Regions from separate parts of the Streptomyces sp. NPDC085931 genome, predicted to be linked through region 1. Evidence: riboswitches for the same ligand, from Rfam matches in the RefSeq annotation. Region 1 holds a riboswitch; each other region holds the start of a gene.
What was found. Region 1 has a riboswitch for cyclic di-AMP ahead of ACIGAN_RS17705 (transglycosylase family protein). Riboswitches for the same ligand answer to the same signal wherever they lie in the genome.

Region 1 (3,266 bases):
CGGTGGCGCGGCGGGCTCATCATGCGCGGGCTGCGCACCCTGCCGGTGGAATTCACCCCGAGCGCAAAGTGACACGCCCTCAACTCTGTGATCTTCACGTGATCTGCGCGGCATGAACTTGTGACAAGTGATCGTGTGCCGATACGTTCACCCATCAGCGCGGCCGGGGACTCCCGGGCCGCGTGGGTCACTGCTGTCTCGCGAAAGGTATCCGCATGCTCTCCGGGAACGGTCGGCACCGCCGCCCCCGCCAGGCTCCGGCACTCCTCGTTGCGGCCGGAGTGACCGGCTCCGCCATCGCGATCCCGCTCCTCGGGGCCTCCGGTGCCAGCGCGGCCGACGGCACGACCTGGGACCGGGTCGCGGACTGCGAGACGGGTGGTGCCTGGAGTCAGAACAGCGGCAACGGCTACTACGGCGGCCTCGCCCTCTCCCAGGAGGACTGGGAGAACTACGGCGGTCTGGATTACGCGCCGAGTGCCGATCTCGCCAGCCGCTCCCAGCAGATATCCGTGGCGGAGAGAATCCTCGCCGACCAGGGGGTCGGCGCGTGGCGCACCTGCGGGCTGCTCTCGGGCCTCGAGCAGGGCGCGTCGGGGGAGTCCGGCAAGTCCGGTTCGCCCGATGAGTCCGCTCCGGTGGACTCGTCCGGCCTGCTCGACTCGCCGGGATCCGAGTCCTCCGCTTCTTCCTCGCCTTCGGAGTCCCCGGAGTCCCCGTCGCCTTCCCCGTCCGCATCACAGTCGCCTGACGGCTCGTCGACTGCTCGGGACGATTCCGCCAAGTCCGACAAGTCGCCCGACTCCCGTCCCTCCGGCCGGGCGTCCGACGGCTCGCCCTCGGCCACGCCCGAGGGGGAAGCGTCCGGCAACTCCCGGACGGCGGGCGAGGCTTCGGACCGCGCGGACCGCGGCTCCGGCCGTCACCGGGGTCCCAGCGCCGAGGAGAGCGCCGAAGTCGCGGGCGGCCACGAGAGCGGTTCCTCGGGCCGGCACGCCTCACGCGGCGACGCGGGTGCCGGCGAGGCGTCCGAAGGTGCCTACATCGTCGGCGTCGGCGACAGCTCCTGGTCCATCGCCGACTCCCTCAACGCGGGCGGCGGATGGCAGGAGTCGGCCACCGGGGACGAGAAGGCCGCCGACGGCGCCGCGGACCTCGTTCAGCCCGGTCAGACGCTCACCGCGGAGGGCGAAGCGGACGAGCGGTAGCCCATCGGGCAGTGCGGAAACGAGGGTCGAAGTCACCGCGAAACCGGGTGAGTTAGCGTCATGTTTCGCGCCGTATGTCCCGTATAAGTGCGGTGAGAGATAGATCTCAGAAGCCCTGATCGTCTTTGAAATTCCGCCGATCATCTGTCTACGGTCGTGACCGCTCGTCAATGCGAGCCCCGGCTGCCGCAACGCCGAATCCTGCCAGCGGCCGCACGGGAACAGTCGTCGCGTCAAGCGCCGTAGGCAGGAGCGGGGGACCCAAGGTAGGTGCCCGACCGGCCGGTTGCGCCGGAAGGGCTTGGGGTGGAGCCGCGTCCCGTGAGGGGCGTGGCCGGGCAACTCAACCGGCCCGAACCCGACAGCTCACCTCGCAGGCGTCGGTGAGGGGATCTCTCCATGCTGTTTTCCGGCAAGGGCACGCACCGCCGTCCGTCCAAGGCCACTCGCGCCATCGCCATCGCCGGTGTCACCGGTGCCGCCGTCGCCGCCCCGCTGATGGCGGCCGGCAACGCCTCCGCCGCCACCGCCTCCGAGTGGGACGCCGTCGCCCAGTGCGAGTCCGGCGGCAACTGGTCCATCAACACCGGCAACGGCTACTACGGCGGTCTGCAGTTCTCCGCCTCCACCTGGGCCGGCTACGGCGGCACGAAGTACGCCTCCACCGCTGACCAGGCCACCAAGGCCCAGCAGATCGAGATCGCCGAGAAGGTGCTCGCGAGCCAGGGCAAGGGCGCCTGGCCGGTCTGCGGCAAGGGCCTGTCGAGCGCCGGCTACACCGGCGGCGGCTCCACCGACTCCGGCAGCTCCGCGCAGAGCCAGAGCCAGAGCCAGCAGAGCACCGAGACCCGCGAGACCCAGCAGCAGCCGGCCTCCCGCTCCGACGAGCGCCCGGCCGCGAAGAAGACCGTCACCACCCCGACCGGCAAGAAGGTCAAGAAGGGCGACGGCGAGTACAAGGTCGTCAAGGGCGACACCCTGAGCTCGATCGCGGCCGAGGAGAAGGTCAAGGGCGGCTGGGAGAAGCTCTTCAAGCTGAACAAGGACATCGTCGAGGACGCCAACCTCATCTACCCGGGCCAGCAGCTGCACCTGAAGTAAGCAGCCGGTCCACCCCGTCCCCACGGGCTCCCCGTCCCGATGCGTCGTCCCCCGTACGCACCGGGACGGGGTTTTTCGGCAATCGGCTTTGTTCCGTTCGGAAACAATTTACTCTCGGTTCTGTCCATGGGGTGGGCGACCCGGTGGCCGATCGCCCGGAGCCGGTTAGGCTCATGTCGCGAGCCACCACGGCCCGCACCCCGCCGGGTCCACGCGACCCGCGTCACCGCGTCACATAAGAAGGAGATGCTCGTGCCGTCCATCGACGTCGTCGTAGCCCGGGAAATCCTGGACTCCCGAGGCAACCCCACGGTCGAGGTCGAGGTCGGCCTCGACGACGGCAGCACCGGCCGTGCCGCCGTCCCGTCCGGCGCCTCCACGGGCGCCTTCGAGGCCATCGAGCTCCGCGACGGCGACTCGAACCGCTACCTCGGCAAGGGTGTGGAGAAGGCCGTCCTCGCGGTCATCGAGCAGATCGGCCCGGAGCTGGTCGGTTACGACGCCACCGAGCAGCGCCTGATCGACCAGGCGATGTTCGACCTGGACGCCACCGACAACAAGGGCTCCCTCGGCGCCAACGCCATCCTCGGCGTCTCGCTCGCCGTGGCCCACGCCGCCTCCGAGGCCAGCGACCTGCCGCTGTTCCGCTACCTGGGCGGCCCGAACGCGCACCTGCTGCCGGTGCCGATGATGAACATCCTGAACGGCGGCTCGCACGCCGACTCCAACGTGGACATCCAGGAGTTCATGATCGCCCCGATCGGCGCGGAGTCCTTCTCCGAGGCCCTGCGCTGGGGCGCCGAGGTCTACCACACGCTGAAGAAGGTCCTGAAGAGCAAGGGCCTGGCCACCGGCCTCGGCGACGAGGGCGGCTTCGCCCCGAACCTCGGCTCCAACCGCGAGGCCCTCGACCTCATCCTCGAGGCCGTCAAGGAAGCCGGCTACACCCCCGGCGAG
Region 2 (3,266 bases), on a different contig from region 1:
GGCCCGCGGAACCTGGTCCGCCACGATCTGGTCGAGGAGCTTCCCGCGCACGGCGAGGTTGGTGTACCGGAAGTCGCCTTCGGGCCGGAGGTCGGCGAGCAGGACGGCGAGCCGGTCGGCCCAGCCGACGAACGCCCCGTCGGGGCCGGGATCACCGACACCCTCGGTGAAGCTGTCCCCCACCGCCACGTACGACCCGATCACTGCTCTGCTGTCACTCTTCGAATCGTCTGCCACAGCCGCTCATGATTCACCTTCGAATGTGACCTACGCGACCGTAGAAAAGGTTGACGGGCGGTGAGATAAGCCACTCCCAAAGTGTTCGCCAATTCCGGAATAGCCGACGCGTCAGGGGTGTTGCGGGGGAACCGCCGCACCCGGAAGCCGCCGGTCCGGACGTGGCCACCGCAGTCCCGCCCGGCGCCCCCGGTCGGTGGCCCGCGCCGGGGGCGCGCACGCCGAAGGCCGGGCCCCGGGGATCGGGGACCGGCCTTCGGCGGCGTGTCAGGTGCGACGACCGAGCCGGACCCGACCCGGGCCGGGCAGCCGGTCGCGCGACGGGTCAGCCGACGGAGACGCCGTGGGAGCGCAGGAAGGCGACCGGGTCCACGTCCGAGCCGTAGCCCGGGGCGGTGCGGATCTCGAAGTGCAGGTGCGGTCCGGTGACGTTGCCGGTGGCGCCGGACAGGCCGACCTGCTGCCCGGCCGTCACGGTCTGGCCGGCCGAGACGGAGAGCTGGGACAGGTGGGCGTACTGGGCGTAGTGGCCGTCGTTCAGCTTGATGACGACCTGGTTGCCGTAGGCGCCGCCCCATCCGGCGGAGACGACCGTGCCCGCGCCGACGGCCTTGAGGGAGGTGCCGGTCGGGACGACGAAGTCGACACCGGTGTGGTAGCCGCTGGACCACATGCTGCCGGACATGCGGTACGGGGTGCCGACGGTGGCACCGTCCACCGGCGAGCTGTAGCCGGCGGCGTTGCTCTGGGCGGCCGGCGCGGCGGCCGGCTTCGCGGCGGTCCGCGTCCCGGCGGACGAGGACTTCTTCGCGGGCTTCTGCGCGGGCTTCTCCGCCTTCTCGGCCGATGCCTTGGGCGCGGACGGCGCGGACGCCCGGGGGGCGCTCGCGGCGGCCTTCTTGCCGAGGGAGAGCTTCAGGCCCGGGTGGATCAGCGACGGGTCGTCGCCGACGGCGTCCCGGTTGCCGGAGTAGAGCTTCTTCCAGCCGCCGCTGACGTTCTGGTCGTCGGCGATCTTCGCGAGATAGTCGCCGGCCTTCACCGTGTAGGTGCGCGTGCCGGTGGCCTTCTCCGCGGCCTTCTTCTCGGCGGCCGGGGCGGCCTGGACGGCCTTTTCCACAGCCGCCTGCGGAGTGGCGGCGTGGGCGCCGGCGGCCCCCATGAGGGGAAGGGCGAGAGCGGCCCCGCCGGTTCCGGCGACGGCGATGGAGCGGGTGAAACGCTGGGTCTTGGGGCGGCGGTGCTTACCCTTCGCGGGCATGACGAATTCCTCTCCGTCGCCTGCGAGGTGAGCTGTCGGGTGCGGGCTGGAGATGCCCGGCCGCGGCGGGCGCGGCTTAACCCCAAGCCCGTTCCGGGAACCGGAACAGGCGTCTTACCTGTGGGTCCCCCGCTCCTGCCGTACGTCGGGTCAGTGTGTGCGGGCTCCGGGCGGCGGCAGGATTAGGCGTCCGTCCGGATTGGTGTGGAACGTAAGCGACCAGGACGCGACGGGACAAGCTTGCGGTTGCCCGTGGAGGCGTTTTTCTTGACGCGTCGGCACATTTTCCCGTCACCGAGCGTGGATTACGGATCTCCGGCTTTCCTCAATCGCCCTGAATGGGGCCCTGATTACGTGCGCATGGCAACAACACATCGTCACGAGTATGACGATGGTCACGCACCCCGTTCTCATCTCCTTTACGACCGGGGCACGTTATGGCGAAGCGGCCGAAGCGCCTTATTCGGACAAGAATGACTACTTCCGCTTAAGGCGGACCACGGTGGCGTCCAGGTCTCCGCGCAGCACGACCCGCAGTCCGTGGTGCAGCAGGACGGCCCCTCGGTGCAGTTCGCCCGTTTCGAGGCATTCGTACGTCGCCGCCGGATCGAGGCCGCGCAGCCGGAGCGCCGGCCCGGGGTCGCCGTAGCGCTGCGCCGGGAGCCAGGCGAGGACGACGGTCTCGTCGCCGAGGACGTACTGCACGGCGCTCGGCCCGCCCTCCGGGGGCCGCAGCCGGTAGAGGTCACCGCGCTGCACCACGGGGCGGATCTCCTTGTAGCGCGCCACCCACTGACGCGCCTCGGCGAGTTCCTCCTCCGTCCACTTCGTGAGGTCGCCGCCGACCCCGAGGACCCCGGCCATGGCGCTGACGAACCGGAACCGCAGGGAACTGGCCCGGTGGTTGAGCATGGCGTTCGGACTGTCGGTGACCCAGGCGGCCATCACGCGCGCGGGGTGGATTTGGCTGAAACCGTGCTGGATGGCGAGCCGGTCGAGCGGGTCGGTGTTGTCGGAGGTCCACACCTGGTCCGTACGGCTGAGCACGCCCAGGTCGATCCGGCCTCCGCCGCCCGAGCAGGACTCGAAGGCCACGCCCGGGTGGGCGGCCCGCAGCCGGTCGAGCAGGCCGTACAGGGCGCGGACGTGGTCGACCCACAGCCGCTGCGGGTAGCGGTCACCGGGCCAGCCGGCGTCGGTGAAGCAGCGGTTGAAGTCCCACTTGACGTAGTCGATCGGGGCGCCGGCCAGGAGCCCGTCGAGCTGCCCCCACAGGTACTCCTGGACGTCCTCCCGGGCCAGATTCAGTACGAGCTGATTGCGGAACTCCGTCCGCTTTCGTCCCGGTTGGTACTGCACCCAGTCCGGGTGGGCGCGGTACAGGTCGCTGTCCGGGTTCACCATCTCCGGCTCGACCCAGATGCCGAACCGCATGCCGAGGCCGTGCACATGGTCGGCGAGCGGCTTCAGCCCGCCGGGGAAGCGCTCGGGGTTGGGCGTCCAGTCGCCGAGCCCGGCCCGGTCGCCGGTGCGCGCCCCGAACCAGCCGTCGTCGACGACGAACAGCTCGACCCCCAGGGCCGCGGCCCGCTCGGCGAGCGCCCGCTGCTGCTCCTCGGAGATGTCGAACCCGGTGGCCTCCCAGGAGTTGAACAGCACCGGCCGGTCCTGCCCGGCGTCCGGGATCACGTAGGCCCGCTGGTACGCGTGCCAGGCGCGGCTCGCCCCGCCGAAGCCGCCGCCGCTCCACAGCCCGGCGAAGACGGGG
Region 3 (3,266 bases), on a different contig from region 1:
CGCCAGCGCTCCCTCTCCTGCTCGCCGAGCTCCCCGGGCCCGGCCACGCGGATGCGCCCACTGCTCAACCTGACCCCCCGATCAAGTCCCCCTGGACACATGGAAGGTACCGCTCGATGCGGCCCCTCGGGTAGGTAGCGGACCATGTTGTTGCCAACTGGTGCAGAGGCCTTCAACCGGGCAATCGGCGTGCGCCCGGCAATCGGCGTGCGCCGTGCGATGAAACGAACGGGCGCGTTGTCCGTATTCTCTGATCATGGCCGCACCCCTCGCATATTCACTCATCGCCACCGACCTGGACGGGACGCTGCTGCGCGGCGACGACACCCTGTCCGACCGGTCCCTCGCCGCACTCGCGCGGGTGGCGGACGCCGGTGCCCAGCACCTCGTGGTGACGGGCCGCCCGGCGCCGAGAGTGCGGCCGCTCCTGGACGACCTGGGGTGCACGGGGCTCGCGGTGTGCGGGCAGGGCGCGCAGGTGTACGACGCCGGCGCGCACCGGATGCTGTGGTCCGTCACGCTCGACCGGGAGCTGGCCGAGACGGCCCTCGGGAAGATCGAGGCCGAGGTGGGGGAGGTGTACGCGGCGGTCGACCAGGACGGGGTCGACGGGCTCACGCTCATCGAGCCGGGCTACCTCATGCCGCACCCGACGCTGCCCGCGGTGCGGGTCGACCGGCGCGACGAGCTGTGGGGCGAGCCGATCAGCAAGGTGCTGCTGCGCCACCCCTGTCTGTCGGACGACGAACTGGCGGCGACGGCCCGCTCGGTGGTGGGGTCACTGGCGACGGTGACGATGTCGGGGCCGGGCACGGTCGAGCTGCAGCCGTGCGGTGTCACCAAGGCGACGGGGCTGGCGCTGGCCGCCGAGCACCTGGGGCTGCGGCCCGCGGACACCATCGCCTTCGGTGACATGCCCAACGACATCCCGATGTTCGACTGGGCGGCGTACGGCGTCGCGATGGCCAACGGCCATCCCGAACTCAAGGCCGTGGCCGACGAGATCACGCTGTCGAACGAGGACGACGGCATCGCCGTCGTCCTCGAACGACTGCTGGGCGGGACGGCTCAGTACGGGCCGTTGACGTTGTCGATCGAGCCGTAGCGGTCGGCCGCGTAGTTGCAGGCCGCCGTGATGTTGGCGACCGGGTCGTACGGGTCGTAGGGGGTGCCGGGCACGTGGTAGGCGGCGAAGGTCGGGTCGATGACCTGGAGCAGGCCCTTGGACGGGGTGCCCTTGGCGGCGTTCGAGTCCCAGTTGTTGATCGCCTGCGGGTTGCCGGACGACTCCCGCATGATGTTGCGGTAGATGCCGTCGTACGAGCCCGGGATGCCCTGCTGGGCCATGATGTCGAGCGCCTCGCGGATCCATCCGTCGAGGTTGTTCGCGTAGGTCTTCGCGGCGGCCGGGGTGGCCCGGGTCACGCCACCGGCCGGCTCGGCCGGGGCGGACGACTGCGTGGCCTTCTTCTCGGCGGCGGCCTTGGCCGTGGCCACCTTGAGCTTCAGACCCGCGTGGATCACCGCCGGGTCGTCGCCGACGGCGGCGCGGTTGGCCTTGTAGAGCTGCTTCCAGCCGCCGGAGACGTCGTACTTCTCCGCGATGCCGTACAGCGTGTCGCCCTTGGCCACGGTGTACGTGAGCGACGTGGCGGGCTGGGCCGCCTGCGGCACGGTCTGCGCGGCCGGCACGGTCTGCGCGGCGGGCGCGCTCTGGGGCTCGGCGGCGCTCGCGTGCGTGGCGCCGAGGAGCGGCAGGGTCAGTGCCGCTCCGCCGGTTCCGACGGCGACGACACCACGGGTGATCGGGTTCCTGCTGGGGCGACGGTGCTTACCTCGTCCGGGCATGGCGATGTTCCTCTCCGGCGCCTGCGAGGTGAGCTGTCGGGTTCGGGCCGGGAGGTGCCCGGCCGCACACGGCGTGCTGCTGTCGTGCGCGGCTTCACCCCGAGCCGTTCCGCTGTCGTGCGGACCGGCGACTTACCTGGGTCCCCCGCTCCTGCCCTGCGTGAGTGAGTCGGTGTGTGTGGGGAGTCCGGGCGGCGGCAGGATTCGGCGGTCCGCCGGACTGGGCCGGAACGTATGCGAGAGCACATGCCGGGAACAAGCACCGGAGTCACACCAGGCACTGTTCGACCTTGGTCCGGGGGGATCGGACCGCTTGATCCTTTGCGCGAGCCAAGCCTCAACTCGCTTTCGGCGGAAGGCGAAACCGCCCGGTGCCCCGGTGGGGCCGGGGAAGGGCCGAAGTGATTCAATTCACTGATCACGACCCGGGGCGCAATGTCCCGCAAGAGGAATTTGCTTCGTTAATGCCGCAAATCTCGCATAGGTCGCGAATTCCCGGTAAGTCGGAACATGTCTGTTCTTATGAGCTGATCGAAAACATAGCGGTCGTGATCGGATACCACCCGGCCTGTAACCATGGGCGCTGGCGGTGATCGAAACGTGACCGGATACGCTGATCCGAGTGATGGCAGCGACCTATCGACAATCCGCGTAAGCACCGGCAGACACCAGCAGACAGGAGACCCCTCGTGACCGACGTCGGGCCGTTCGGGCTGAGCGTGCGGGACCAGGCTCTGGAGGCCGATGTCCAGGCCGGACTGGCGGCTGTCGAGGAAGGCCTGCTAGAGGCCACCAAGAGTGAGGTGCCCTTCATCACGGAGGCCGCCCAGCATCTGGTGCGGGCCGGCGGCAAGCGGTTCCGGCCGCTGCTCGTGATGCTCGCCGCCCAGTTCGGCGACCGGCACGCGCCCGGCATCGTGCCGTCGGCCGTGGTCGTGGAGCTGACCCACCTCGCCACGCTGTACCACGACGACGTGATGGACGAGGCCGCCGTGCGCCGCGGGGTGGACAGCGCCAACACCCGCTGGGGCAACTCCGTCGCGGTCCTCACCGGCGACTTCCTCTTCGCGCGCGCCTCGCACATCCTGGCCGACCTCGGCCCGGAGGCCGTGCGGGTGCAGGCCGAGGCGTTCGAGCGGCTGGTCACCGGCCAGATCCTGGAGACGGCCGGACCGCAGGACGGCCGCGACCCCGTCGAGCACTACCTCGACGTGCTGGGCGGCAAGACCGGCTCGCTGGTCGCCGTCTCCTGCCGGTTCGGCGCGATGATGTCCGGCGCCGACGAGACGGTCGTGGACGTGCTGACCCAGTACGGCGAGCGGCTCGGCGTCGCCTTCCAGCTCGCCGACGACGTCCTGGACATCGCCTCCGACTCCCACGAGTCCGGCAAGACCCCCGGCACCGACCTGCGCGAGGGC

Region 2: linked by a shared signal. The riboswitch ahead of ACIGAN_RS13850 (M23 family metallopeptidase) and the one ahead of ACIGAN_RS17705 (transglycosylase family protein) in region 1 are both predicted to bind cyclic di-AMP.
Region 3: linked by a shared signal. The riboswitch ahead of ACIGAN_RS28525 (transglycosylase SLT domain-containing protein) and the one ahead of ACIGAN_RS17705 (transglycosylase family protein) in region 1 are both predicted to bind cyclic di-AMP.

The regions. Positions count from the first base shown of each region.
Region 1 is NZ_JBITSK010000007.1:413,596-416,861, forward strand. It holds gene ACIGAN_RS17695 (cytochrome P450) at 1-72, shown strand, start outside; gene ACIGAN_RS17700 (transglycosylase family protein) at 216-1,208, shown strand; cyclic di-AMP (ydaO/yuaA leader) riboswitch at 1,437-1,603, shown strand; gene ACIGAN_RS17705 (transglycosylase family protein) at 1,608-2,309, shown strand; gene eno (phosphopyruvate hydratase) at 2,562-3,266, shown strand, end outside.
Region 2 is NZ_JBITSK010000006.1:68,644-71,909, reverse strand. It holds gene ACIGAN_RS13855 (SGNH/GDSL hydrolase family protein) at 1-204, opposite strand, end outside; gene ACIGAN_RS13850 (M23 family metallopeptidase) at 563-1,498, opposite strand; cyclic di-AMP (ydaO/yuaA leader) riboswitch at 1,503-1,664, opposite strand; gene ACIGAN_RS13845 (alpha-galactosidase) at 1,976-3,266, opposite strand, start outside.
Region 3 is NZ_JBITSK010000015.1:158,621-161,886, forward strand. It holds gene ACIGAN_RS28515 (GNAT family N-acetyltransferase) at 1-101, opposite strand, end outside; gene ACIGAN_RS28520 (HAD family hydrolase) at 257-1,105, shown strand; gene ACIGAN_RS28525 (transglycosylase SLT domain-containing protein) at 1,069-1,848, opposite strand; cyclic di-AMP (ydaO/yuaA leader) riboswitch at 1,852-2,033, opposite strand; gene ACIGAN_RS28530 (polyprenyl synthetase family protein) at 2,538-3,266, shown strand, end outside.